3 regions of the Pelosinus sp. UFO1 genome follow, and region 2 is predicted to be linked to each of the others. Evidence: riboswitches for the same ligand, from Rfam matches in the RefSeq annotation. Region 2 holds a riboswitch; each other region holds the start of a gene.
The links. Region 2 has a riboswitch for FMN ahead of ribB (3,4-dihydroxy-2-butanone-4-phosphate synthase). Riboswitches for the same ligand answer to the same signal wherever they lie in the genome.
Positions count from the first base shown of each region.

Region 1: it holds a riboswitch for FMN, as region 2 does, so the genes downstream of both, UFO1_RS02165 (ECF transporter S component) here and ribB (3,4-dihydroxy-2-butanone-4-phosphate synthase) in region 2, are expected to answer to the same signal.
Region 3: it holds a riboswitch for FMN, as region 2 does, so the genes downstream of both, ribD (bifunctional diaminohydroxyphosphoribosylaminopyrimidine deaminase/5-amino-6-(5-phosphoribosylamino)uracil reductase RibD) here and ribB (3,4-dihydroxy-2-butanone-4-phosphate synthase) in region 2, are expected to answer to the same signal.

Region 1 is NZ_CP008852.1:511,964-520,153, reverse strand. Features, by position in the region: gene UFO1_RS02200 (YhcH/YjgK/YiaL family protein) at 1-221, opposite strand, end outside; gene panD (aspartate 1-decarboxylase) at 309-692, opposite strand; gene panC (pantoate--beta-alanine ligase) at 697-1,542, opposite strand; gene panB (3-methyl-2-oxobutanoate hydroxymethyltransferase) at 1,561-2,400, opposite strand; gene UFO1_RS02180 (Rossmann-like and DUF2520 domain-containing protein) at 2,387-3,283, opposite strand; gene UFO1_RS02175 (DUF4870 domain-containing protein) at 3,744-4,094, shown strand; gene UFO1_RS02170 (YitT family protein) at 4,256-5,107, shown strand; gene UFO1_RS02165 (ECF transporter S component) at 5,223-5,807, opposite strand; FMN riboswitch at 5,898-6,026, opposite strand; gene UFO1_RS02160 (Nramp family divalent metal transporter) at 6,137-7,399, opposite strand; gene UFO1_RS02155 (PAS domain S-box protein) at 7,697-8,190, shown strand, end outside.
Region 2 is NZ_CP008852.1:3,140,896-3,149,085, forward strand. Features, by position in the region: gene UFO1_RS14910 (methylated-DNA--[protein]-cysteine S-methyltransferase) at 55-513, opposite strand; gene UFO1_RS14915 (N-acetyltransferase) at 742-1,194, opposite strand; gene UFO1_RS26015 (aspartyl-phosphate phosphatase Spo0E family protein) at 1,302-1,463, opposite strand; gene UFO1_RS14925 (class I SAM-dependent methyltransferase) at 1,698-2,444, opposite strand; gene ribB (3,4-dihydroxy-2-butanone-4-phosphate synthase) at 2,833-3,486, opposite strand; FMN riboswitch at 3,604-3,749, opposite strand; gene UFO1_RS14935 (methyl-accepting chemotaxis protein) at 3,969-4,805, shown strand; gene UFO1_RS14940 (hypothetical protein) at 4,873-5,199, opposite strand; gene UFO1_RS14945 (DUF1003 domain-containing protein) at 5,544-6,053, shown strand; gene UFO1_RS14950 (methyl-accepting chemotaxis protein) at 6,538-8,190, opposite strand, start outside.
Region 3 is NZ_CP008852.1:2,527,625-2,535,814, forward strand. Features, by position in the region: gene hslO (Hsp33 family molecular chaperone HslO) at 1-313, opposite strand, end outside; gene yfcE (phosphodiesterase) at 324-878, opposite strand; gene ribE (6,7-dimethyl-8-ribityllumazine synthase) at 918-1,382, opposite strand; gene UFO1_RS11890 (bifunctional 3,4-dihydroxy-2-butanone-4-phosphate synthase/GTP cyclohydrolase II) at 1,386-2,594, opposite strand; gene ribE (riboflavin synthase) at 2,623-3,282, opposite strand; gene ribD (bifunctional diaminohydroxyphosphoribosylaminopyrimidine deaminase/5-amino-6-(5-phosphoribosylamino)uracil reductase RibD) at 3,251-4,381, opposite strand; FMN riboswitch at 4,492-4,623, opposite strand; gene rpe (ribulose-phosphate 3-epimerase) at 4,664-5,311, opposite strand; gene rsgA (ribosome small subunit-dependent GTPase A) at 5,315-6,190, opposite strand; gene pknB (Stk1 family PASTA domain-containing Ser/Thr kinase) at 6,203-8,077, opposite strand; gene UFO1_RS11920 (penicillin-binding protein 2) at 8,094-8,190, opposite strand, start outside.

The sequences.
Region 1 (8,190 bases), 2.5 Mb from region 2:
TGAATATCGATGTACTTTTGGTGAGCCTCTGGGCGTCTATCTTGTTTAGGTTCGGTTTGGTATTCAGAAACTAAAGCAAATATAGTGTCCCCTTCAATATCATGTCGTCCAATTGTTAACTTTGCTAAATCTGTATTTTTTAAATACAACAGCGCTTTTTGCAACACAGGTGAAAATGCAGATTTCTCTTGTTCCAAGTTTTTTAGTTGTCCGTAAATCAATTTTTTGTCCCCCTTATCGATCCTCCCAGATTCCTACCTTTTTAAGGTATTTTACTCTATTCTTTATTTAGTATTGTCTTTCCTTTGTTATTCTATCTGACCATGAGTTTCCTTAGAACGAATTTCCTTCACTTGATTTTTTTCATCCACCATTACCACCGTAGGAGTAAAGTCTTTTGCCTCTTCGTTAGTCATCATAGCATAGGCAATGATAATGACCTTATCACCAGGCTGCACTAAACGAGCCGCTGCCCCATTTAAACAAATAACACCTGAATCTTTTGCTCCTGTAATTACATAGGTTTCAAAACGGTTCCCATTATTATTGTTAACAATTTGCACTTTTTCATTAGGTAGAATCCCTGAAGCTTTTAATAAGCTTTCGTCGATTGTAATGCTACCCATGTAATTAAGATTGGCCTCTGTCACCGTGGCACAATGAAGTTTTGCTTTTAAACAAGTAATAAACATAATATTATCCCTCCAAAATTGTATTATCAATTAAACGAGTATTCCCAATCCGGACAGCTAAAGCAAGAAGAGCTTTGTCCCTTATAACATCCAGGTTTTCTAATTGGGGATAGCTATATACTTCTACATAGTCGATTTGCGCTAATTTTTCTTTTTGAATTTTAAGTATTACCTGCTCCTTAATGTTCCGAGCATTGACTTGCCCTTGATCAACCAGCTTTTGCGCAAGCTGTAGACTTTGCGATAAAACCAAGGCAGCCTTACGCTCCTCAGGAGATAAGAAAGCATTACGAGAGCTCATGGCTAAACCATCCTCCTCCCGTACAATAGGCACTACTTCCAAAGTAACGCTCATATTCAAATCAGCCACCATACGCTTAAGTACCAACACCTGTTGGGCATCTTTTTGGCCAAAGAAAGCTTTATCCGGCTGAATAATATTGAATAATTTAGTTACAACGGTAGCTACGCCACGAAAATGACCTGGTCGTGATAAACCACATAATTTCTGAGTAATACCATTAATCTCAATAAAACTGCTATATCCTGCTGGATACATCTCCTCTGGCTGAGGATGAAAGATGACATCTACACCAGCTTTAGCAGCCTGCTGGCTATCACCAGATAAATCCCGAGGATACTTAGCAAAATCTTCCGTAGGACCAAATTGCGTTGGATTGACGAAGATACTTGCTACAACTATATCGCAACTTTTCTTTGCTTGACGCATTAAGGTGAGATGCCCCTCATGCAGGGACCCCATAGTTGGTACTAGTCCAATACTCATCCCTTTCTCTTTTGCCTGCCTAACAAAGAATTGCATCTCCTGTATGTCTGAAATTATTTTCATCTGAATGTCCCCCTTCTATTAGTACAATTTTTCCAATACTTCATCCGAAATTTTAAAACTATGCTCTGCGCCAGGAAAGGCTCTTTCTTCTACCTCTTTTCTGTATTCGGCGATTGCCTGAGCCAGCTGAATATGAAGGTTGGTATATTGTTTCGCAAATTTCGGAGTAAAACCAGGGAAAAGACCTAATAAATCATTGGTAACCAATACTTGTCCATCACAATATACCCCTGCACCAATACCAATGGTTGGTATCACAATGGAATCGGTAACCTTTTGTGCTAACAATGCAGGCACACACTCTAATACCACTGCAAAAGCCCCGCTCTCTTCCAAGCGTTTCGCATCATCTAACAATTTTTGTGCACCTTTTTCTTCTTTGCCTTGCACTTTAAACCCACCTAAACTATGAACCGATTGGGGGGTTAGTCCTAAATGTCCTACCACAGGGATACCAGCTCTGACAATGGCTTTTACCGCATCAGCAACCTCTTGCCCCCCCTCCAATTTAACAGCTTGAGCCCCTGTTTCCTTCATGATTCTCCCTGCATTTGTCACGGCCTGCTCTGTTGAAACTTGATACGACATAAAAGGCATATCCACAACCACCATTGCCCTTTTTGCCCCTCGGCACACAGCTTTCCCATGATGAATCATATCTTCCATCGTAACAGGGAGTGTAGAATCATACCCTAATACTACATTGCCTAAAGAGTCACCAACTAACAACATATCTACTTCAGCGTCATCTAAAAATTTCGCCATAGAAAAATCATATGCTGTCAGCATGGTTATTGCTTTACCAGCAACCTTTCTCTCTTGAATCACCGTTGTTGTAATACGTTTATTGCTGCTCATCTTCTTTCTCCTTTAGTTTCATTTTCAATAATTCTGTCATGCTATTTGACTGCATTTGATCTATTGTTCCTTTTTCTAAAGCAACCCCTAGAGTATATAATCCAAGATTTTGATACAACTTCTTTTCCTCATCATTTTCTAAAACCTGTAGATGAGCCTCTATGGTAATACTATCCCCTCGACTAATAGGTCCTGTTAAGGCCTCCGTAGGACCAAGTTCTTTTATTTGATTCACTGTGCCCTGCAATAAGGGCAATAAGGCTTTTGAAGCCTCTTCTCTAGATAAACCAAAACTACTATATAGTTGACTCGCCCAATGTATCAACGAAACTGTATAATTCGATACAATACAGGCCCCAGCATGATATAGTGCCCGGTCCTTATCCAACATAACAAAACCGTTTCCGCCTAAATCCTCGACTATTTTTTTTCCTGCTACTATCACCTCATCATGTCCGCTCAGTGCAAAATACACACCAGATAAAGCTTCTATAGATAGTTCTTTATTGGCAAACGACTGAAGGGGATGCATACAGCCAATGAAAGCTCCCTGCTCTCTAGCAGGTTTCAATATTTCGGTAGGCAGGCAGCCTGAAGTATGGATAACAACTTGTCCTGGCCTAAAGCCACTTTTCTTAGCCAGTTCCTCTACTACTTTACCAATATAGCGATCAGGAGTTGTAAGTAAGACAATATTCGCCTCTTTCGTAAAATCTACTGCTTCTGTCCCTGCTTTTACACCAAACTGTTTAGCCAATTCACGGGCCGAATCTAAAGTACGGCTAGCGATTCCTACTAATTCATAACCCTGACTATATAAGGCTCGGGCCAACACACTGCCTACTTTACCAGCTCCGACGATTAGCACCTTTGGCTTGTTCATGCTGCTTCTCCTTTTTATCCACTATATAAGCCGATTTAATAGTATAGATAACAATCAATTCCCGATCCTACTTCTGAGAAAAAGTATGATAGATGTACTCTCTTAATAACATACTAATAAACGCCCTAGGAAAAGAATATAAAAAAAGCCTTCCGGCACTTGTCCGAAAGGCATACTTTTCCTATGTAACCTCCCGTCTCAGTCCATCATAGATCTAAGCGGATATAATACCAGTATTAACATATAGCTATATTGATCCTTCACAGCTGAAGATTCCTTTTTTATAGTATGGTTCATTACGATACCACCTAAAGAAAACCTCTGCTATAAATGTTCCTCTTGATAATATCATAAACTGCATTTCAAAAACAAGGTTTTATTATAGTGTGATTTTCAATCTTTATGAATAGGATATACAAAAGAACCAACCTACTATAAAATATACTTAGGAGGTGTTTTTATGAATGGAATTACAGGAGAGCAAAAATTGCTAGCCATCCTCGCTCATATATCCTATTTTTTAGGCGGTCTGGGTTTTATTATTGCACCTTTAGTCATTTTTTTATTAAAAAAGAATGATCCTTTTGTTTACGAGCATGCTAAGCAATCTTTGGTGGCTCATTTGGCCATATTAGTTACTTCTTGCCTTGTGGGACTGCTATGTACACTCCTGATTGGAGTCTTATTACTCCCCATAGTAGGTATTTTGTGGCTAATCCTCATCGTAACCTCTATTATGGCAGCTGTTAAGGCATTCAACGGGGAAAGCTATCAATACCCTTTCATTCAAGGATTCATTAACAAACTATAGTAAAAATCATCCCTACTTCAGGGAGTAAATAAATATCAGTAAAATTTCTTCAGGAATCGGATATAAGGATCGTCTACTTCCTACGTAACGACTCCCCCCTATAGCCAATTCCTGAAGATTGCTATTGATACTACTTAATTAAACTTCTATAGGAGGAACAGATGCGCTATAAAATTTATCAATATCTCTCGGTTGGTGTTGGCTGCCTGCTAAGCGCTGTAGCTATTAATAGTTTTCTCGTCCCCCACCATCTTTTGAGTGGTGGAGTTAGTGGCATCGCCATTATTCTTTATTATTTATTTAAATTCCCCATCGGCGTGCAAATTCTTGTAATGAATATTCCACTTGTTTATGCTGCTTATCGTCTTTTGGGAAAAGAGTACACTATAAAGACCCTTTATGGAACAGCCCTATTTTCCTTTTTTGTCGATGCAACAGGCTACTTGGCAAACTTCACTGTGGTAGATGATCCGATTCTTTCAGCAATCACCGGTGGCATTATTACAGGAATTGGTTCTGGCCTGATTTTTAAAGCCAACGGAAGTGGTGGAGGACTTGATATCGTCTCCAGCATTATCAAAAAGTATTATTCTATGAATGTTGGCGCTGCTTCCTTTTCCATTAATTGTGTGATTATGCTGATTGCTGCCATCCTCTTCGGCATCAAGTTGGCCATTTTAACATTAATCTCTATGTTTATTGCCGCTAACATTACGGATAATGTCGTGGAAGGGATCAATCGCAAGAAAACGGTTTATATTGTTTCTTATAAAACTGATGAAATCTTAAAAGCGATTTTGAAAGAAGTTGGTCGCGGCGCTACCATCCTTCGTGGAGAAGGAGCTTTCACAAGACAAGACAAACAGGTCATCTTTGTTGTTGTAACTCTTACGCAAATTGGTCAGATAAAACTTCTTGTACAAGAATCAGACCCTAACGCCTTTATGATTGTGCAAGATGCCGTCGAAGTCATGGGCAGAGGTTTTACACTACCAAGTACCAAACAACTATAATAATTGTTTGACATCTTTTAAACCGCAAAGAAGCAGAGGACACAGAGAAAAGAGCACTTTTTAGAATAGTGAAAGAGGCTACTCCTTGTATTGGAGTAGCCTCTTTCACTATCTCTTATCTTTCACATAAAACGGGAAAGATTTTTTTATAAATCATCATGGTAAAAATAGATATGACAATTCCCTTTATCAGATTAAATGGTGCAATGGCCATGGTGATGAAAGATTTTAAATCCACAACCTGAGGATTGGCTACTGTCCCCAAGGATATAATTTGCTCAAGAGGAAAATGCAATACTGCCTGATAAAGAGGTAATAGTATAAAATAATTTAATAAAGAAGCGGAAAACATCATAGAAATTGTTCCAACGCCTAGAGCTATAATAGCCCCGTTACGACTACTATATCTCTGGTATAAGCAGCTTGCCGGAAGAATAAATGATACGCCTACCAGAAAATTAGCAACTTCCCCAATCCCCATCGTTTGGCTATTTGCCCCATGTATTAGGTTCTTGATCAACTCAATGCCAACACCAGCGATTGGTCCTAATAGGAAAGCACCAAGGATAGCAGGCAGTTCACTGGCATCCAATTTTAGAAAACTTGGCATCATAGGTAACGGCACCTCAAAAAACATCAAAATGACAGCAATTGCAGATAAGATTCCTACCTTTGTTATATAACGTGTATTGTAAACCACACAGATTCCTCCTTAATCATAGAAACAAAAACTTCCCGAAATATCTTCGGGAAGTTAGTAGCACAAGGAAACACATCTAATCATGTGCTAGTATATCTTCTTTCATCCAGACTATACTGTCGGCTTTGGAATTACACCAAATCAACCTTGCGGTTCGTGGGCTTGCAGAATCCACTGCTTACCACCGGTCGGGAATTAAACCCTGCCCTGAAGATGTTTCAATTTATTTAATTTCAGCCCCGGAGATAATCATTCTCAAAAATGATTATTATGGATACATTGTAGCAAATTCAATTTGTAAATGCAAGATATAAAATATAGCACCTGGGTTACTTAATGAAATCCCATAACAACATCATATTTAATACGGAAACAATAATACCAATTGCCCATAACATAATTTGTTGCAAACCTGTATTGGCATACTTGCCCATGACTTGCTTTGACGATGTTAAATAAATTTGTAAAAATATTGTCCACGGCAGTTGAACACTGAGAAACATCTGTGAATAAACCAACCCCTGGAAAGGGTTCTCAATAAAAAGAATTAAAAGTACTGACAAACCATAAGTAAGAGCTACTCCCATCCAGGAATGGCGATCCTTAACGTCATATGGCTCACTAAACATACCAGCAAAAATACTTCCACCAGCCATACCGGCTGTAATCGTAGAAGAAATACCAGAAAATAATAGTGCTATGGCAAAAACAACTGCTGCGGCATTTCCAAGTAAGGGACGAAGCATAATTTCAGCTTGTTCCAATTCTTCGACTTGTACCTGATTGCTAAAAAACACAGCTGCGGCTATTAAAATCATGGCACTATTAATTGCCCAACCAATACACATTGAAAACAAAGTATCTGCAAACTCGTATTTAAGCTGTTTTTGAATGACAGCTTCATCTTCCAAATTCCATTGCCTACTTTGAATAATTTCGGAATGTAAAAATAAATTGTGTGGCATTACCACTGCCCCGAGCACACTCATCACTACAAGCATAGCTCCTTCGGGAATGACAGGAGAAACCCAGCCAATAGCAGCCTCAGGCCAATTGATATTCACCAAACTAAGCTCAAATAAAAATGCTAATCCAATAATCGATACAAAACCCATAATCCATTTTTCTAATCGCTTATAGGAATTGGCCCACAACATCCAGCCACATCCTAAAGCCGTAAATATAGCGCCCACCTTTAAGGGAATATGAAATAACATATTTAAAGCAATCGCTGCACCCAGTATTTCTGCTAGACCTGTCGCAACAGAAGCCGTTACTGCAGATAAGAGTACGGTCCGTGAGACTAAGGGCCGCAAATATTCTGTGGCTGCTTCGGATAAACAACGCCCTGTGACAATCCCTAGATGGGCCACATTATGCTGTAATACAATTAGCATAATTGTAGACAGCGTCACCATCCACAACAATTTATATCCATATTCGGCCCCTGCCGCCATATTAGCAGCCCAATTCCCTGGATCAATAAATCCTACTGTTACTAGTATTCCAGGGCCAATATACCGTAATATTTCCCTTGCCCGTTGATTTAAGCCATGCTCTTCTTGGAAAAATCTTTTCACTATTTTGAGCATTTATAAAACCCCTTTGTGAATTTATTTCTTTTTGCATAATACTTTATATAACTTGTATATAATATTTATTCTTTTTTAAGTGCCTTTTTCCCTTCTTTAAAATTACGGTAAAGTAAAGCTACCAATTTGTTACTGTATATCATACTGGATATAACAGTAATATAGTATATTTTTTTACATTCCTGTTTTTTCGACAAATTATCTAAAGGGAAACTATCTATCTTTGACGAATGCTATGCTACAAATAATCTTTCAAAGGATTTCAAATATTATTTGTATATGGGGGTACGTTTTTTTATGAATGATTCTCCGCGAAAATTTTCTATAGAAGAACCGATTCCACCCTGGCAACGTGTACACGACTTCAAATCTCTCGCTGAAAATTCTCCCGATGCTATCATTCGTTTTGACAGGAACCTCTGCTTTATCTATGCAAATCCCGCAATTAAAATTATCACGGGTATACTAGCCGAAAATCTGATTGGCACCAAACTCTCAGACCTTGGTCTTTCTTCTCATTATTATCAACTATGGAAAACTGAAATTAACAAAGTTTTTAAATCTAAAAAAAGTCTAAGTTTTCAGTCTGATTTTAAAACTTTACATAAAAGAACAATGTATTATCATGCCCTGTTAGTTCCAGAGCTTGGAGCCGATGGTTCTGTTGAATATGTACTATGTACCCTTCGCAATATCACAGACTTAAAGAAAGCTGAGCAATCATTAAAGAAAAATCAAGATCGTACGCAAATTCTACTCAATTCAATACCTGATACCTTATTTGTGTTAGA
Region 2 (8,190 bases):
TGATAAATTTCAACGATAAAACGAAGCAATTGAACGTAAGAAAAAAATTTTATTCTACTGCTCCAACTTCAAAAGATGTTCTTTAACGTTGAGTCCTGCAGCATATCCGACTAGTTTTCCATTTGCCCCTACTACACGATGGCACGGAATAAATATCAAAATAGGATTTTTGTTATTTGCCATACCTACTGCACGAGCAGCGTTCGGCTGACCAATCCGCTTTGCGACCTCTCCATAGCTTCGTATTTCACCACAAGGAATGTCTTGTAACGCTTTCCACACCTTTTGCTGAAATTCTGTACCTTCGGGAGCAAGAGGCAGTGCGAATGACCTACGCTTTCTTGCTAAATAATCATTTAGCTGCTGGCTGGCTTCCTTTATTAATGAGGTTTCCTTTACAGTAGCATCTTGGAGGACGTTATCTTCTTTTAAAAAAACATTTGTAATTGCCTTTCCATCTTCCATAATCCCAATCTTACCAATGGTTGTTTGATAGAAAAATATACTTTTCATGGGTTTACCTCCCAAGCTCTTATCTGGTATTGCTTGCCTTTATTTTACGCTATAGAATAACTATTTGTCTTTCTAAATATCACTTTCTAATTCTTCGTAAGTTATTAAAAATGGGCATCACCCTTTGCGAGTAAGCCCATTTTTTAATCAACATTATATCACCGTTAAGGCAAGTCGTTCTTTCTTATGCCAAGCCCATGGTAAAATTATTGAATCATCCCTATTTAGTTATATTTCTATCTTTAGAGCAATTTCATCACAGTTAGGAAATTTTGTACAGTTTATACATTCTTTCCATACCTTATGCGGCAATTGGTCTTTAGATAATTCGATAAAACCTTGTTTAACAAAAAAATTAGGCTGATATGTTAACGTAAATATCGTCTTAATCTCTAAAGCTTTCGCTTCTTCAATTAGGCCTTGCACAATATTACGGCCGATACCCGATTTAATAACATGGGGGGCAACTGCCATTGCTCGGATTTCCGCTAGTGAATCCCATACTAAATGCAATGCCCCAATACCAACAACTTCTCCATTATCTTCTGCCAAAATAAAATCTCGCAACGTTTCATATAACATATTACGCGAACGCCCTAACATCAGACCCTGTTCAGCATAAGCGTTAATTAAATTATACATACTTTCTACATCTTTAAATGTAGCTTTACGATAAATCACTTATACCACTCCCTTAATGTATAATTTCACATTATACATTAATAAAAATACTGGCACAATACATTTTTAAAAAGCTTATCCTATTTCTAAGAATGTACCTCATTCACCTATCCAGCTTTTTGAATGGGGTCTACTCTATATAATTCATTTATTGCTTCGTCTAGTCTTTGACTAACGAATAACACATCTGGATGTGATATTCCTTTTTTGAGCGCCATTACGTGCATTTCATGCCGCAAGTACTCTATCTTACACCATAAATTTTCCACGACAAAATCCCTTCATTCTTTCTTTATTTTCAGCACATTATCCATTATATGTAAAACATCTTGCAAATTGTGTCGAACTAAAGTTCTAAAATAAACTTTATTTCATTAAATAAAGTTTTTCTTATCCTTATGTCGAAGATACAGGTTCTTTAGTGCGCTTTAACTCCACTGGCACCCATACAAAGGAAACTATTGCAGCATAATAACAAACCAAGGTGCTGCATGCAACAAATTTTATTTACTCTTCTTTGCTCGCAAAAAAAGAAATTGAGGTTTCTGGGTTAGTTTTTCGTATACTTTAGGATGTAATTCTTTGAATTTTTCTGTTGGCATAGGTTCTATTAACTTTTCAATGGTAAATCCTGCATCTAAAATAGGCGAGACTATTTTAGATAAAGGTCTTCTGTAAAATTGAACTTTTACTTTCCCCTTATTTGTCTCCCACTCATCTTCTATAATCTCTGTTAAAAAGTAGTTTTCTCTATTAAAATATGTAAAATCCATAAATGGATGATGTACAGACAGTATTAAAGAACCTAATGGCTTTAATACTCTAATAAATTCAGCCATCACAAGATTCCAATCTCGAACATAGTGAAGTGTTAAAGATGACAATATGATATCTATGGATTTATCTTTTATAAAATTAAGAGGTTCATTGAGATCAGCTCTTATAATATCAGCTTTATCGCCAATTCTTTTCTTTGTCATTTCTATCATTTTGGGACTAAAATCTATCGCTGTTACATTAGCTCCCTTAGTAAGTAACCAGTTACTATACCATCCTGCAGCACACCCAGCATCTAGCACCTTTTTTCCTGCAACATCAGGAAGCAATGATAAGGTAGCTGGTCTTTCATAGTAGGCATTAAATGGTTTCGTATCAACACACTCAAAATAATACTCTGCCATTGTCTCATAGGAATCATAAGAAATCGAATTTTCATTTACTGTTCGTTTATTTTCCAATAAATTCGTCAATATTATCTCCCCCTAATATGTAATGAAATTAAAGCTTCTCACAATTTCACAAAATTCTTAATGAACTATAAAATGTACTTAAATGAACGAGTAGTGTACCCACTTTATCGTTATTAAAGAAACTAAACCCTCAACGTTCTTTTAAAAAGGTTGCTACTATACAACGCCATATTTAGTATATACAAAAAACGTAACAGCATTACGCTGATACGTTTTCCTTAACTAATCCTACAAGTAGTCTTCCTGCTATACTTATTTTTCTTATCACATAATTCCCCACGAAATAACATAATGCCAAACACCTGCAAGCTAAGCTGCTTTGCAGGTGTTTGGCATTATATATTATCCGCAGGATCTTTCATCCTAGGTCCGAGGTTCGGACTAGACTTTATGATGCGAATATTTCTCTACTTTTTCGATACGCAATTACATCGTCAACCGTAACCACAGGCATATTATTCTTCTCTGCAAATGCAATGATTTCGGGTAGCCGTGCCATTGTACCATCAGGATTTGTCAATTCACACAATACGCCAAAAGGTTTCAAACCAGCAAGTCGCATTAAATCAACGTTGGCCTCTGTATGTCCAGGTCGCTCCAGTACACCGTCCCGTTTGGCCTTTAATGGGAAAACATGTCCCGGACGCACAAGTTGCTCTGGACTTATAGGATCCGCAATCGCTGCTTTCACTGTAGTAACCCGATCGGCAGCAGAGACACCTGTAGTAACTCCATTTGCTGCTTCAATAGAAATTGTAAAAGGGGTTCCAAAACTGCTTGTATTAATATCTACCATCATCGGTAATTCTAATGCCTGCACTCTTTCCTCAGTCAAACATAAACAGACAATTCCACTGCCCTCACGAATTAACATTGCCATTTGTTCGTCTGTTAAAGACTCTGCTGCAAAAAAAATATCACCTTCGTTTTCCCGATCTTCATTGTCGGTAACTAAGATACCACGACCACTGCGCAATGCAGTAAGAGCGTTTTCCACCCTTTTGTCAGCGTTTCCAAAATGAGTTAGTAAAGTTTGATTCATAGTATATTCCTCCTAATAATTTAGTAGGACTTACCAGAATCAGGGCACAGAAAAAGACAGTTCAACTTTAAACATAAATAAAAACTTGATTCCTTCTAAGAATCAATTGGTTGACTGCCTTACTCTCTTTCATCCGGACTATACCGTCGGCACTGGCTTCTCACCAGTTCTGCTGACCTCTTCCTATAGAAGAGCGCTCGCGGGCTCCTCAGTAAAACTGAGATACCGCCGGTGGGGATTTTCACCCCGCCCTGAGAATAAGTCGCTATTTAAATAATATTCTTAAAGGTTTATATTGTCAAGCTTGCAATCGTCTTGTGTCCGTCAAGAGGGACGAATCCTCTAATTCTCTGCCTTTTTTGCTTTTTCTGGATTCTATTATAAAATTATTACAAATTTCGATAATTTTCACCGTTTTTTTTAAAGGTTTTTTGTATTTTGATATAGAATTGATAATCTGAAATTGTTAGGAGGTAGTAAATATGGAGCAACTCACCAACGAAAAAATACTTGAGGCTTTTAAAATTGTTCTTCCCTACTTAAACAAAATTGTCCGGGAAGATATGGCTGTTGGATTAACAGACAAAACGGCATACTTATCCTACTACCGTGCAAAAGAGTTTGAGCTTGATTTACCTGCTGGTAAGCCTATCAGAGGAATTAGTACTATCGAAGACTGTATTAACACAGGTAAAGAAACGTTTGCAGATATTCCACCTGAAGTGTATGGTCGTACTATAAAGACTATCTTCACTCCAATTTATGGCGTTAATAAAGAAATTATTGGGACTCTAAGCTCTGGAATCGATTTAAATGATAGCCTTAAATTAGTTGATACTGTTGAAAAATTAGCGAATTCAACTGGATTAGCCTCAGCAAGTGTTGAGCAAGTTGCTCAGAGTGCAAGTGAACTAGCAAGCGCGGGGCAAAAAGCAATTCAGCTAGCAGGAGATTTGATAAAACGGAATGAAGAAACAGTTCAGGTCATTAGTTTTATACGTACCATAGCGCAGCAAACAAATCTCTTAGGACTAAACGCGGCGATTGAAGCAGCCAGAGCAGGAGAACAAGGCAGAGGATTTGCTGTTGTAGCTGAGGAAGTTCGAAAACTTGCTGATCAATCGCAAGAAGCAACAAAGAAAATACAGTTAACATTACAAGAAATGAGTAAGGCTGTTTCCGATATCTATAAATCAATCGAAAATACTAGCTCTATTAGCCAAGAACAGGCAGCATCTACTCAGGAGATCGCAGCTAACTTAGAAGAAATAAATAAAGGCGCGAGCAATTTAGGAAAATATGTTGAGCGGTATAAATAAATAATTAAAAAGTAAGAAGTGATATCTTACCGCAAAGATATCACTTCTTACTTTTTTTCCTTATCTACTATTCAATCATCTTACTCCTAGTAACTTTGGAATAAAGCCACATGAACCAAGTACGCAACACAAAAAAACTTTCTACAGCTACGAACATACTATAGAGAGCTAAAAATAAAATACTAATTCTTTTTACAAATTCATTTCCTATAACTAATTGAAATAAATATTTAGAAACATCAATTACATCGTTACCAATCGGCGCATTTACAGCATGGGGTACGTGTTCCATAAAAAAAACTAAACGTGTTGCAATCAATAAATATAAGTACATTTTCCCTAATTTCTTTATAGACCGATATCTTTCATTCGGCAATTCCTTAGATGTTGACATGTAATGTACCTCCCTTTTGAAATAAGAATAGTAATATTTATGATAGTCCACTTATTATTTTAGGATAACTACATAAAACTATAATAGGAATCTCTAGCCTTGGCATTACCCCTATTATGACACAGCATAGCCTAGGATAACAATGTATACTTATTTCCTATTTTACTTTATGTTCATCATCCACTACCCCGCAGAGGTCAGCGAACCTGTCCCTTGACACCGTGAGTCTTGACACAAGTTCTATTATTTATGCACGATATATTTAACAACCCTTCAGAGGTACTGCAGGAATCTAATGTAATTTTGTGGTATATGAATCTATATGATAAGAGCGGGGAGGATTTATGAAGATTTCTAAGCTACAAGGTCCAGCAGCAACTTATAAACACGACGATCATGTTATAAAAAATATAAACAAAGAATTTCGCATTCAACTGACATATGGTCAACGTATAGCCGATTGGTTAGCTAAAGTGGTTGGCAGTTGGCCCTTTATTATTTATCAGAGTGTTGTAATTGTGATTTGGATGGCAACAAATGTGTATTTGACTTATAAGGCGGTTAATGACACAGATTTTTTTCATTCTTGGGACCCATATCCTTTTATACTGCTTAATCTTGTTCTAAGTTTTCAAGCTGCGTACACTGGTCCAGTAGTAATGATGAGTCAAAACAGGCAGAATGAAAAAGATCGGTTGGCAGCAGAGCATGATTATGAAATAAATATAAAAGCGGAAGAAGAGATAAAAGTAATTATGGACCACTTAGTTCATCAAGATATTATATTGAAAGAACTTATAGACCATATAGCAAAATTAAATGTAGAGTCTCTAATAACAAAGGATCACCGCTAGTAAAATTAGCCTGAAAAAAACAAAACCATGTCCTAGAGTTTTTCTCCTCAGACATGGTCTTAGATGTTATTGCAATACATCCTTTAATGATTATACTATACTCCATTTGATAATCATTGTCAATTAAATCAATATCCATCCCCTTTTATATTAATTTAGGTATTTCTACTACCTAAATTGAATGTATGCTAAATAATTTCATTATTGTTATTCTGTTTAAGCCACCAAACAATAAAAGGATATGACCAAAAATGACAGGCTATATAAAATAGCTTGTCATTTTATCTTTGAAAGCCCTCACAGAATACGCAAGGGCTTTCTTATTTAAGAGTACTTATCATTCTAGAGAATAATATTTATGCTTAATTTATATTTCACGCATAGATAGGTTAAGTTGTATACTCAGACAATCGAAGGTGATGAGCAAATAGTAAGCTTAAACAAAAGGAGTCAACATCATGGAGAACTGTCCACTATACCAATTTTATACCTTGAACTTCTCCACTGCTATTTGTAAGTCACCCGCCAAATTAGCCAAACTTTTGCTGGCTGAGGCAATTTCCTCCATTGCCGCTGACTGCTCTTCTGTCGCAGACGATACGGTCTCTGTCTCCATTGCATTTCCTTTGCTTACCTTATCAAGCTCATGACTGGCTGTTACCAATTTACGATTACCTGTAACTATCCCATTGATAGCATTAAAAACATCTTGAATCTGTTCCGAAAGCTGCGTAATACTTATGACAATGCGATCGAAGGTTTCACCCGTGGAATTCACAAACTCAACACCTGCTTTAACACCTGCCGAACTTACTTGCGCTGCTTCGACAGCTTGATTTATATTGGCCTGATTATGATTAATCAATCTCCCGATTTGCTGTGCAGCACGATTGGACTCTTCAGATAGTTTTCTTACTTCATCCGCTACCACCGCGAAACCTCTACCATGTTCACCAGCTTTAGCCGCTTCAATGGCAGCATTTAATGCCAATAAGTTAGTTTGTCCGGCAATTGTCGAAATAAGGTTAACAATGTTACTAATTTCGTGAGAGCCTCTAGCAAGCTCGCTAATCGCTTCGTGTACAGCTTCAGATCCTTGATGAATTTGCTGCATTTGCTGGATAACCTGTTCTAAGCCTCGTTTACCTTGCGTGGCTTCATCAGAAGCATGTTTGGCAGTTTCTGACGTTTCATTCATTACTACTAAAATTTGCTGAGTTCCAGCCGAAATCTTCTCAGCCACTGCTGTTATTTGCGCAAGCCCAGTCACCTGTTTCCTGGTTCCCTGCGCCATTTCAGTAATTGAAACGGCTACTTGATTTGCCGCCTGTGCTGACTGCTCTGCACAGGATGTTAATTCTTCACTTGACGCGGCCACCTGCTCTGCCTTACCTTGTACTTTATTTACTAATAAACATAGATTTGTCTTCATATCCCTAAAGCTTTGCGCCAATTGTCCGACTTCATCTGCAGAGTTTATCTTTGCCGGTCGATCTCTAAAATCTCCCTGAGCCAACAGTAGACATTCATCGCGGATAATCCGAATAGGTTTGGCAAATAACTTGCTTATATAAAAGATAAATAATATGGCAAAAGTGATAAAGATCACCGATACCACTAACATCGTCCGAGATAGAATGGCCACCTCTTTGGTAGCTTCCGCTTCTGCAACAGTTACTATCATCACCCAATGCATACCATCGGGCAGTTCAATGGGCGTAAAAACAGCCCTATGACTAACACCATCAATATATGTATATCTCCCCTGAACCTGTCGACCGTTTTCAACTGTCGTTTCAAATAAGTTGATCAACCGGTTATCTAGTTCGGCTTTTGGCAATTTTAGTTCGGCATCTATATTACTTTCGCTCAATTTTAACTTAGTAATTAATTCCGTCCTTGGATGAGCAATAACAACTCCCGCACTATCTGCTAAATATCCGAAACCACTATCCATAAATCTCAGACTCCCCATTATATCCGATAACTTCTCCAATGAGCATGAACCACCTAAAATCCCCACCAATTGGCCATTATATACAACGGGTACAGTTAGATTAATAGCTAATTTGCCGGTAGTTTTGGAATACAATGGATTAGAAACATAAGCCGTTTTAGTTTCAACTACCCTTTTAAA
Region 3 (8,190 bases), 610 kb from region 2:
CGTCAAGTTTATTACCACGTAAAGGCAAATCAACATGTGGGTTTCTTACATAGCCCCGTACACTTCCACTAGCATGAGCATCCGTGACAATTTCACCAAGCGGCCCATCTCCAGAAATACGAATTGTAATACTTTCATCGGTTTTAAGATTGACAGCTAACAATAATGCTCCAGTCATGGTACGCCCTAGGGCTGCCGCAGCGACTGGATAACAATCATGGCGCTTTCTTGCCTCTTCAACTAATGTAGTAGTTACTGCGGCAAAAGCGCGCACCCCACCAACTGTAGTCGCTCTTATAATATGATCGCCCATGATTCCCCTCCTATAACAATTCCGAGATTACTACTTGCCCTGTAATAACGTCTATTACTTCAACAACACGATCCCTAAGCCTAGCAAACGTAGCAAGTCCATCAGGTCGCTTGGACATAGCAGGCGAACCCGGGTTCAAATAGACAATGCCATTATGTTTTTCTAATGAGGCCACATGGGTGTGTCCAGTAATAAATAGATCTGCTTTAAACTTGCCTGCCATTTCTCTCTTCGTCTCTTCGTTAAAGTTATGCCCGTGATTTGCTACGATACGCAATCCATCAACCATAATATATGCATATGGTGATTGAATAGGCATAGTTAGAACCATGCTATCCACATCCGCATCACAATTGCCACAAGCCGCTATGATTGGGACTGGAGAATTATTTAACAATTCAGCTAGCCGTTTAGGATCATATTCTTTTGGAATATCATTGCGAGGACCATGATATAGTATATCTCCAGCATGAATAATAAAATCACATTCGAAAAAATATTTGTTATATATTTTTTCCCAAGTATTCGCACAACCATGGGTATCACTAATAATCCCAATATTCATTTAATCACCCACTATTTCCTTGGAAATATTTTACTATTTTTAGATTTGTTTTAATAAATTAGCCATTTCGATTGCTGTTACTGCAGATTCAAAACCTTTATTTCCAGCTTTTGTACCAGCGCGTTCAATAGCCTGTTCAATACTTTCCGTAGTAAGTACACCAAAGATAGTAGGAACCCCTGTAGCCATGCCGACGTGAGCGACTCCTTTGGATACTTCCGAGCAAACATAATCATAGTGAGAAGTGCTACCTCGAATGACTGTACCTAAGCAAATTACGGCATCATACTTTTTGCTGACGGCCATTTTTTGAGCTACTAGGGGTATTTCAAAGGCCCCTGGAACCCAAAGTACTTCTATATCTTCTTCCTTTACACCGTGTCTTTTAAGGCCATCCAATGCACCATCTAGCAATTTTGAATTGATAAATTCATTAAACCTTGCAACTACGACACCAATTTTCAGTCCTTCTGCTACTAATTGTCCTTCTATAACTCTTATCATTTTTTATTCCTCCCCATATTGTTTTAGCATATGTCCTAATTTAGACTTTTTAACTGATAAATAACGCTGGTTAAATTTATTAGCTTTCATTTCTACTGGCATTCTTTCAGTAATAGTTAAGCCATATCCCTCTAATCCAGCTCTTTTCCTAGGGTTATTCGTCAATAAGCGAATGCTTGATAGACCTAGATCTACAAGTATCTGAGCACCAATACCATAATCTCTTAAATCTGGCGCAAAGCCTAAAATTTCATTCGCTTCTACGGTATCTTTTCCCTGATCTTGCAATGCATAGGCACGAATTTTATTGGCAAGACCAATGCCACGGCCTTCCTGCCGCATATACACTAATACTCCTGCTTCTTCTTGGCTGATGCGTTTTAAAGCACTTTCCAATTGTTCCCCACAATCACAACGTAATGATCCCAAAGCATCGCCTGTTAAGCATTCAGAATGTATGCGTACCATTACATCCTTTTTGCCAGCTACATCACCTTTTACCAAGGCAATGTGACATTGATTATCTAATTTGCTTTCGTAGGAAATTAAGCGGAAATTGCCATATTTAGTTGGCATTTTTGTTTCTGCACCACGTATAATAAATGTCTCATTTGCTTTACGATATTTTATCAACTCAGCAATAGTAATAATTTTTAAATTATGCTTAGCAACAAACTCCATTAAGTCTGGCACTCTAGCCATTGTACCATCTTCATTCATAATTTCGCAAATTACCCCTGCTGGATAACACCCTGCCATTTTGGGCAAATCAACTGCTGCTTCAGTATGGCCTGCCCGTCTTAAAACACCACCTTCTACATAGCGTAAGGGGAAAATATGACCAGGTCTTCTAAAATGTTCAGGTAATGCATTCGGATCCAACATTGTTTTAATCGTCTCTGCTCTCTCATGGGCTGAAATTCCTGTTGTTACAGTATGTGCATCAACAGACACAGTAAAAGCAGTGCAATGATTGTCTGTATTCTCACATACCATAGCACCAATACCAAGCTCGTCTAATCTAGAGCCAATAACTGGCATACAAATAAGTCCACGTCCATAAGTCGCCATAAAATTAATGGCTTCAGGGGTAACTTTATCAGCAGCCATTAATAAATCGCCTTCATTTTCCCTATCATCGTCATCTACTACCACAATTATCTTGCCATTTTTTACATCTTCAATTGCTTCTAAAATAGTATTAAATTTCATTTTTACCTCCAAGTATTTCGACTTATTTTTATGATGTGAACCCATTTTGCTGTAAAAAATTCATACTGAGAGTACTTGCTTTAGACTGTTTATCAGCAGTCTGTAATCCCAGCAATTTCTCTACATATTTTCCTATTACATCAGCTTCTAGGTTTACAGTGTCACCTGTTTTTTTAAATCCTAAGGTAGTGACAGATGCACTATGAGGAATCAAAGAAACTGTAAACCAATCTTGTCCATACTCAACAATTGTAAGGCTTATACCATCAATGGCAATAGAGCCCTTTTTTACGATATAACGCATCACTTCAGGCCCTGCTTCAATTTTTACGATAACAGCATTATCATTAACATCTTTAGCACGAATCATTCCAATGCCATCAATATGCCCGCTAACTATATGACCACCAAAACGGTCACCAATGCTAAGAGTCCTCTCAAGATTCACAATTGCTCCGTTTTTTAAACTCGCTAACGCAGTACTATCAACTGTTTCCGGCATAACATCAGCAGTAAAACAAGTATTATTATACTCAACTACAGTAAGACATGTTCCATTTACAGCAATACTATCACCTAACTTAACATCACTAATGACCTTACTAGCCTGAATTGTTAAACGTACAGATTTAACACCACGGACAATCGCCTTGACTTTACCTAATTCTTCCACAAGTCCGGTAAACATCTCGTCCCTCCCGGTTGCGCATATAGGCGCTAATTAATATATCTTCCCCAACAGATTCTGTTTCTATATCTTCTAGCAAATTTGCCTTATTAACATCAGCTATTCCTTGACCAGCTATTGGTCCTGGTGCGCTATTACCACCAATAATCTTGGGGGCAATAAACCAATGTACCTTATCAACTAGATTGCCCTCTAACACGGAAGCATTAATACTAGCGCCACCTTCAACTAATAAACTAGTAATTTGTCTTTTCCCTAATTCTTTAAATAATAAAGACAAATTAACACCATCTTGTTTGCTCTCAGCTACCAGAACTTCTACGCCACAAGCACGCAAAGCATTGACTCTTTCCCCTGGCGCCTTATCAGTAACGGCAATGATAGTTTTGGCTAAACCATCTGTTACTACATTAGCCGTCAGAGGTGTTCGTGCCATGCTGTCAACAATCACTCGAGTCGGATTCTTCCCCTGGTACGATAGTCGAGTCGTCAAACTAGGATTATCGGCTAATACAGTACCAATCCCCACCAGAATTGCATCACAAGTATCTCGTAAGGTATGTACGCGATTTCGCGCAGCAGGCCCTGTAATCCACTGGGAGTGTCCTGTGTAAGAAGCAATTTTTCCATCTAAAGACATTGCACTTTTCAAATGGACAAAAGGCAATTTTGTGGAGATCCACTTTATGAAAACCTCATTTAATTTTGCAGCTTCCCTTGACAGCACACCTTCTACAACTTCAATGCCAGCTTTTCGCAACTTATTAATACCTTGTCCAGCTACTAAAGGATTTGGATCTACCATCGCGACAATTACTCTCGTAATACCCGCCAAGATTAATGCATCAGCACATGGTCCTGTCCTACCGTGGTGAGAACAAGGTTCCAGCGTAACATATATAGTTGCCCCCTTCGCCAATTCTCCAGCTTGCTGCAATGCATTAATTTCGGCATGGGGTGTGCCTGCTTGCTTATGCCATCCCTGTCCCACAACTCGTCCTTCCCGTACAATTACAGCCCCAACCATAGGATTTGGACTTGTCCGGCCAGTAGCGTATTGAGCCAAAGATAGCGCCTGCCTCATATACTCTTCATCCATAATTGACCCCTCCAAAAAAATTAGGCTGTTAAAAAAGTTTAATACTTTTTAACAGCCTAATAGAACATTAGAAAAATGCAATAGCTATTAAGCCTTATCAAAGACTTAATAATAACCTTTTTCCATCCAGACTATACTGTCGGCTCCGGAATTCCACCGGATCAGCCATACGGCTCGCGGGCTAATCACCGCCGGTAAGGAGTTAAAAGATTTCTCTTTTTCACCTTGCCCCAAAGGCTCCTTATTCAATTATGTATATGTTACCAGTATTCATGAAAATAATCAAGTGCCTTTAATTTCAAAAATTGCTTTTTTAATATCTTCTGATTGGTATACAGCAGATCCTGCGACCAAAATTGTAGCACCAGCAGCTATTACCTGGCGAGCAGTTACAGCATTAATTCCACCGTCAACTTGGATCTCTACAGCTAAATTCCTTTCGGAAATCATAGATTTTAACCTAGTAATTTTATCAAGCATGCTTGGAATAAATTTTTGGCCACCAAATCCAGGATTTACGGTCATTAATAACACCATATCTACTTCACTAAGCACTTCTTCAATTACCGAAAGTGGCGTAGAGGGGTTAAGAGATACCCCAGCTTTTAGCCCATGCTCTTTGATGGTCTGCAAAACTCTATGTAAATGAGGGGCTGTTTCAACATGAATTGTTAAGAGATCAGCACCTGCTTTTGCAAACGCTTCAACAAAATCTTGCGGATTGCTCACCATAAGATGAACATCGAAAAATAATTTAGATACTTTGCGAATTGCCGCAACAACAGGAGGACCAAATGTAATATTAGGTACAAAATGTCCATCCATTATGTCAATATGAAGCATATCCGCACCTGCTACTTCTACTCGTTTTATTTCTTCAGCTAATTTAGAAAAGTCAGCTGAAAGAATTGATGGTGCTATTTTAATCATAATTTAAAATCCTTTCTTTTTTTCCTGAATTTCTGATAGTATTTCAATATATGAATTATACCGCTGTTCATTAATACGCCCCTCTAATACTGCCTGTTTTATAGCACATTGGGGTTCTTTCATATGCAGACAAGTATTAAATTTGCATTCCTGTACAATTGCTGCTATTTCGGGAAAATAATACATAAGATCATTTTTTTTCACATCATCAAACTCGGTAAAACTAAAACCAGGCGTGTCGACAACAAAGCCACCGGTAGTTAATGGTAACAGCTCTGCAAAGCGAGTCGTGTGCTTACCGCGACCAATTTTTTCACTAACTTCGCCTGTTACTAGTGTAAGCCCCTCTTCAATTGTATTTAAAATCGTGGATTTGCCAGCCCCTGAGGGACCGGCAAATACGCTAATTTTATCAGAAAGGGCATCTCGTAATTCCCTAATACCAATTCCCAATTTAGCAGATAATGTAATAACCGTATAACCAATACTGCGGTACAATGCAAGAAGAGGTTCTAATTCTTGCATATCCGCCAAATCAGTTTTATTAATACAGATGATTATATCTAAGTCCGACATTTCTGCCAGAACTAGAAATCGATCTACTAAAACTGCATTAATATTTGGATTTACTGCAGCAAAGGTAACAATAACTTGATCTATATTTGCAATCATTGGTCTTTTCAACATGCTACGGCGAGGTAATATTTTTTCAATTATCCCTTTATCATTTTCAGTAACATCATATTCAACTTCATCGCCTACTAAAAGTGAAAACCGTTCTTTTTTAAAGCGTCCTCGCAAAGTGCACATAATCACCTTGTCATTTGTTTTCACATAATAAAAACTATTATATGTTTTTAGTATCACCCCATGCTGCACTTGCTATGCCTCCTATATTGTTTGCTCTTGCAACAATACACCATTAATATACACTTGTACTCTAACTTGGCCTACACCATCCACGGTTTTTTCAACCTTATCACCAGGCTTATGGACATTTTCATAAACAACACGTCGGCCATTTGTATCAGTTAAAACAACTTGGACTGCCTGGCGAGTGGCACCTTCAGGTACTGTTATTTGCACAACCGCTTTTTTAGTTGCACTACCGCCGCCTTTTGCTACTATGAAATCTACCGAAGCACCCTCTGTAATTTCCGCTGAAGGACTAGGATTTTGTCCAATAATAGTCCCAATTGGATACTTATCGCTAACTTCTTCAGTTACTTTACCCACTTTTAGTTTTAGACTCTCAATTTGGGTGTTTACCGTATTTATCGGCGTACCACGAAAATCAGGTAAGGCAAATTTACGTGGACCAGCACCTTTACTTATAACAAGATCAACCGTAGAATTCTTATTGACTTGAGCCGGAGGGCGTGGCTGCTGATTAATAATTGTATCCGCTGGAACGTCAGCGTTAAACTGTTCATCAATTCTTCCTACGACTAAACCAGCATTTTTAATTTGCAGTTCTGCATCCCTTCGGCTGAGTCCTCTAAGATCAGGCACTATAGTAATCTCACCACCCTTGCTAATAACAAGATTAACCATACGCTGCTCTTTTACTACTGTATTTGCCTCTGGATATTGAGAAATGACGTTTCCAGCTGGTACTTTATCACTAAATGATTCTGATACTGTGACACGCAAGTTCTGCCCTGTTAAAATACTGCGGGCAACTTCTACTTGTTTGCCAACAACATTTGCAACGGTAACATCATTATTGCTCCAAAACTTACCAAAAGCAAAAAAAGCACCTATCATAAAGCCAAATAATAATAGCAATATTAAGCCCCATACTCGCTTCTTGGATTTATTACTTCTCGTTAAACTATTATTCTCTGGTTCGGCCCCAACCATATTTGCCTTGTTAGAAATGGGTTCCTCTATGCGTGGTAGTATCTGAGTAGGGAAATCCCCTCTTGACAGACGGCGGGTATGGTCATCCCTAAAATAGTTTTGTACTGATTTTAAGTCAGCAATCATCTCGCTAATGTCAAATCGATTCGCTACATCTTTTGCCATTGCCTTAAGAACAATCGCCTCCAACAAAGGTGGAACTTCTGGTTTTAGTTCCCGTATAGGACGTGGTTCTTCTTGTAAATGTTTCAAAGCAATGCTGATTGGCGTTTCGCCATTAAAGGGTACTGTTCCCGTCAGCATTTCATAAAGAACAACACCTAATGAATAAATATCTGACTTCGCCCCAACCACTGTTCCTTTTGCCTGTTCAGGAGAAAAGTAATGTACTGATCCTATTATTGTTGAAGTATGATGCATCGTAGCTGAGCTTACTGCTCTTGCAATACCAAAGTCAGTCACTTTTATACGCCCAGCGCGAGTCATAAGTATGTTATGAGGTTTTATATCACAATGTACTAAATTATTCTGATGCGCGTGTTCTAATGCTTCAGCGATATCTGCGGCAATCCGAACTGCCATTTCTATAGGCAGTGGTTCTCGTAAAATACGTTCTTTAAGAGTTTCACCTGATATATATTCCATAACAATATAGTGTACATCTTCATCTTTTCCGACATCATAGATATTTACAATATTGTGATGAGATAAACGAGCTGCTGCTTGCGCTTCACGCCTAAAACGGGTCACAAATTCTTCGTCATTTGCAAATTGTGAACGTAAAACTTTAACTGCTACAGAGCGATCTAACAGTTTATCATGTGCCCTATAAACATCAGCCATTCCACCGCCACCAATATGCTCCAAAACAGTATATCTCTTATCAAGAGTTCGATTAATCATGTGAACCATCACCCCCTTATTGTAATGCTGCCCTAAACACTTGACGGGCAATTGGCGCTGCAATGCTTCCCCCATAACCAGCATTTTCAACAATTACCGCAATTGCAATTTGC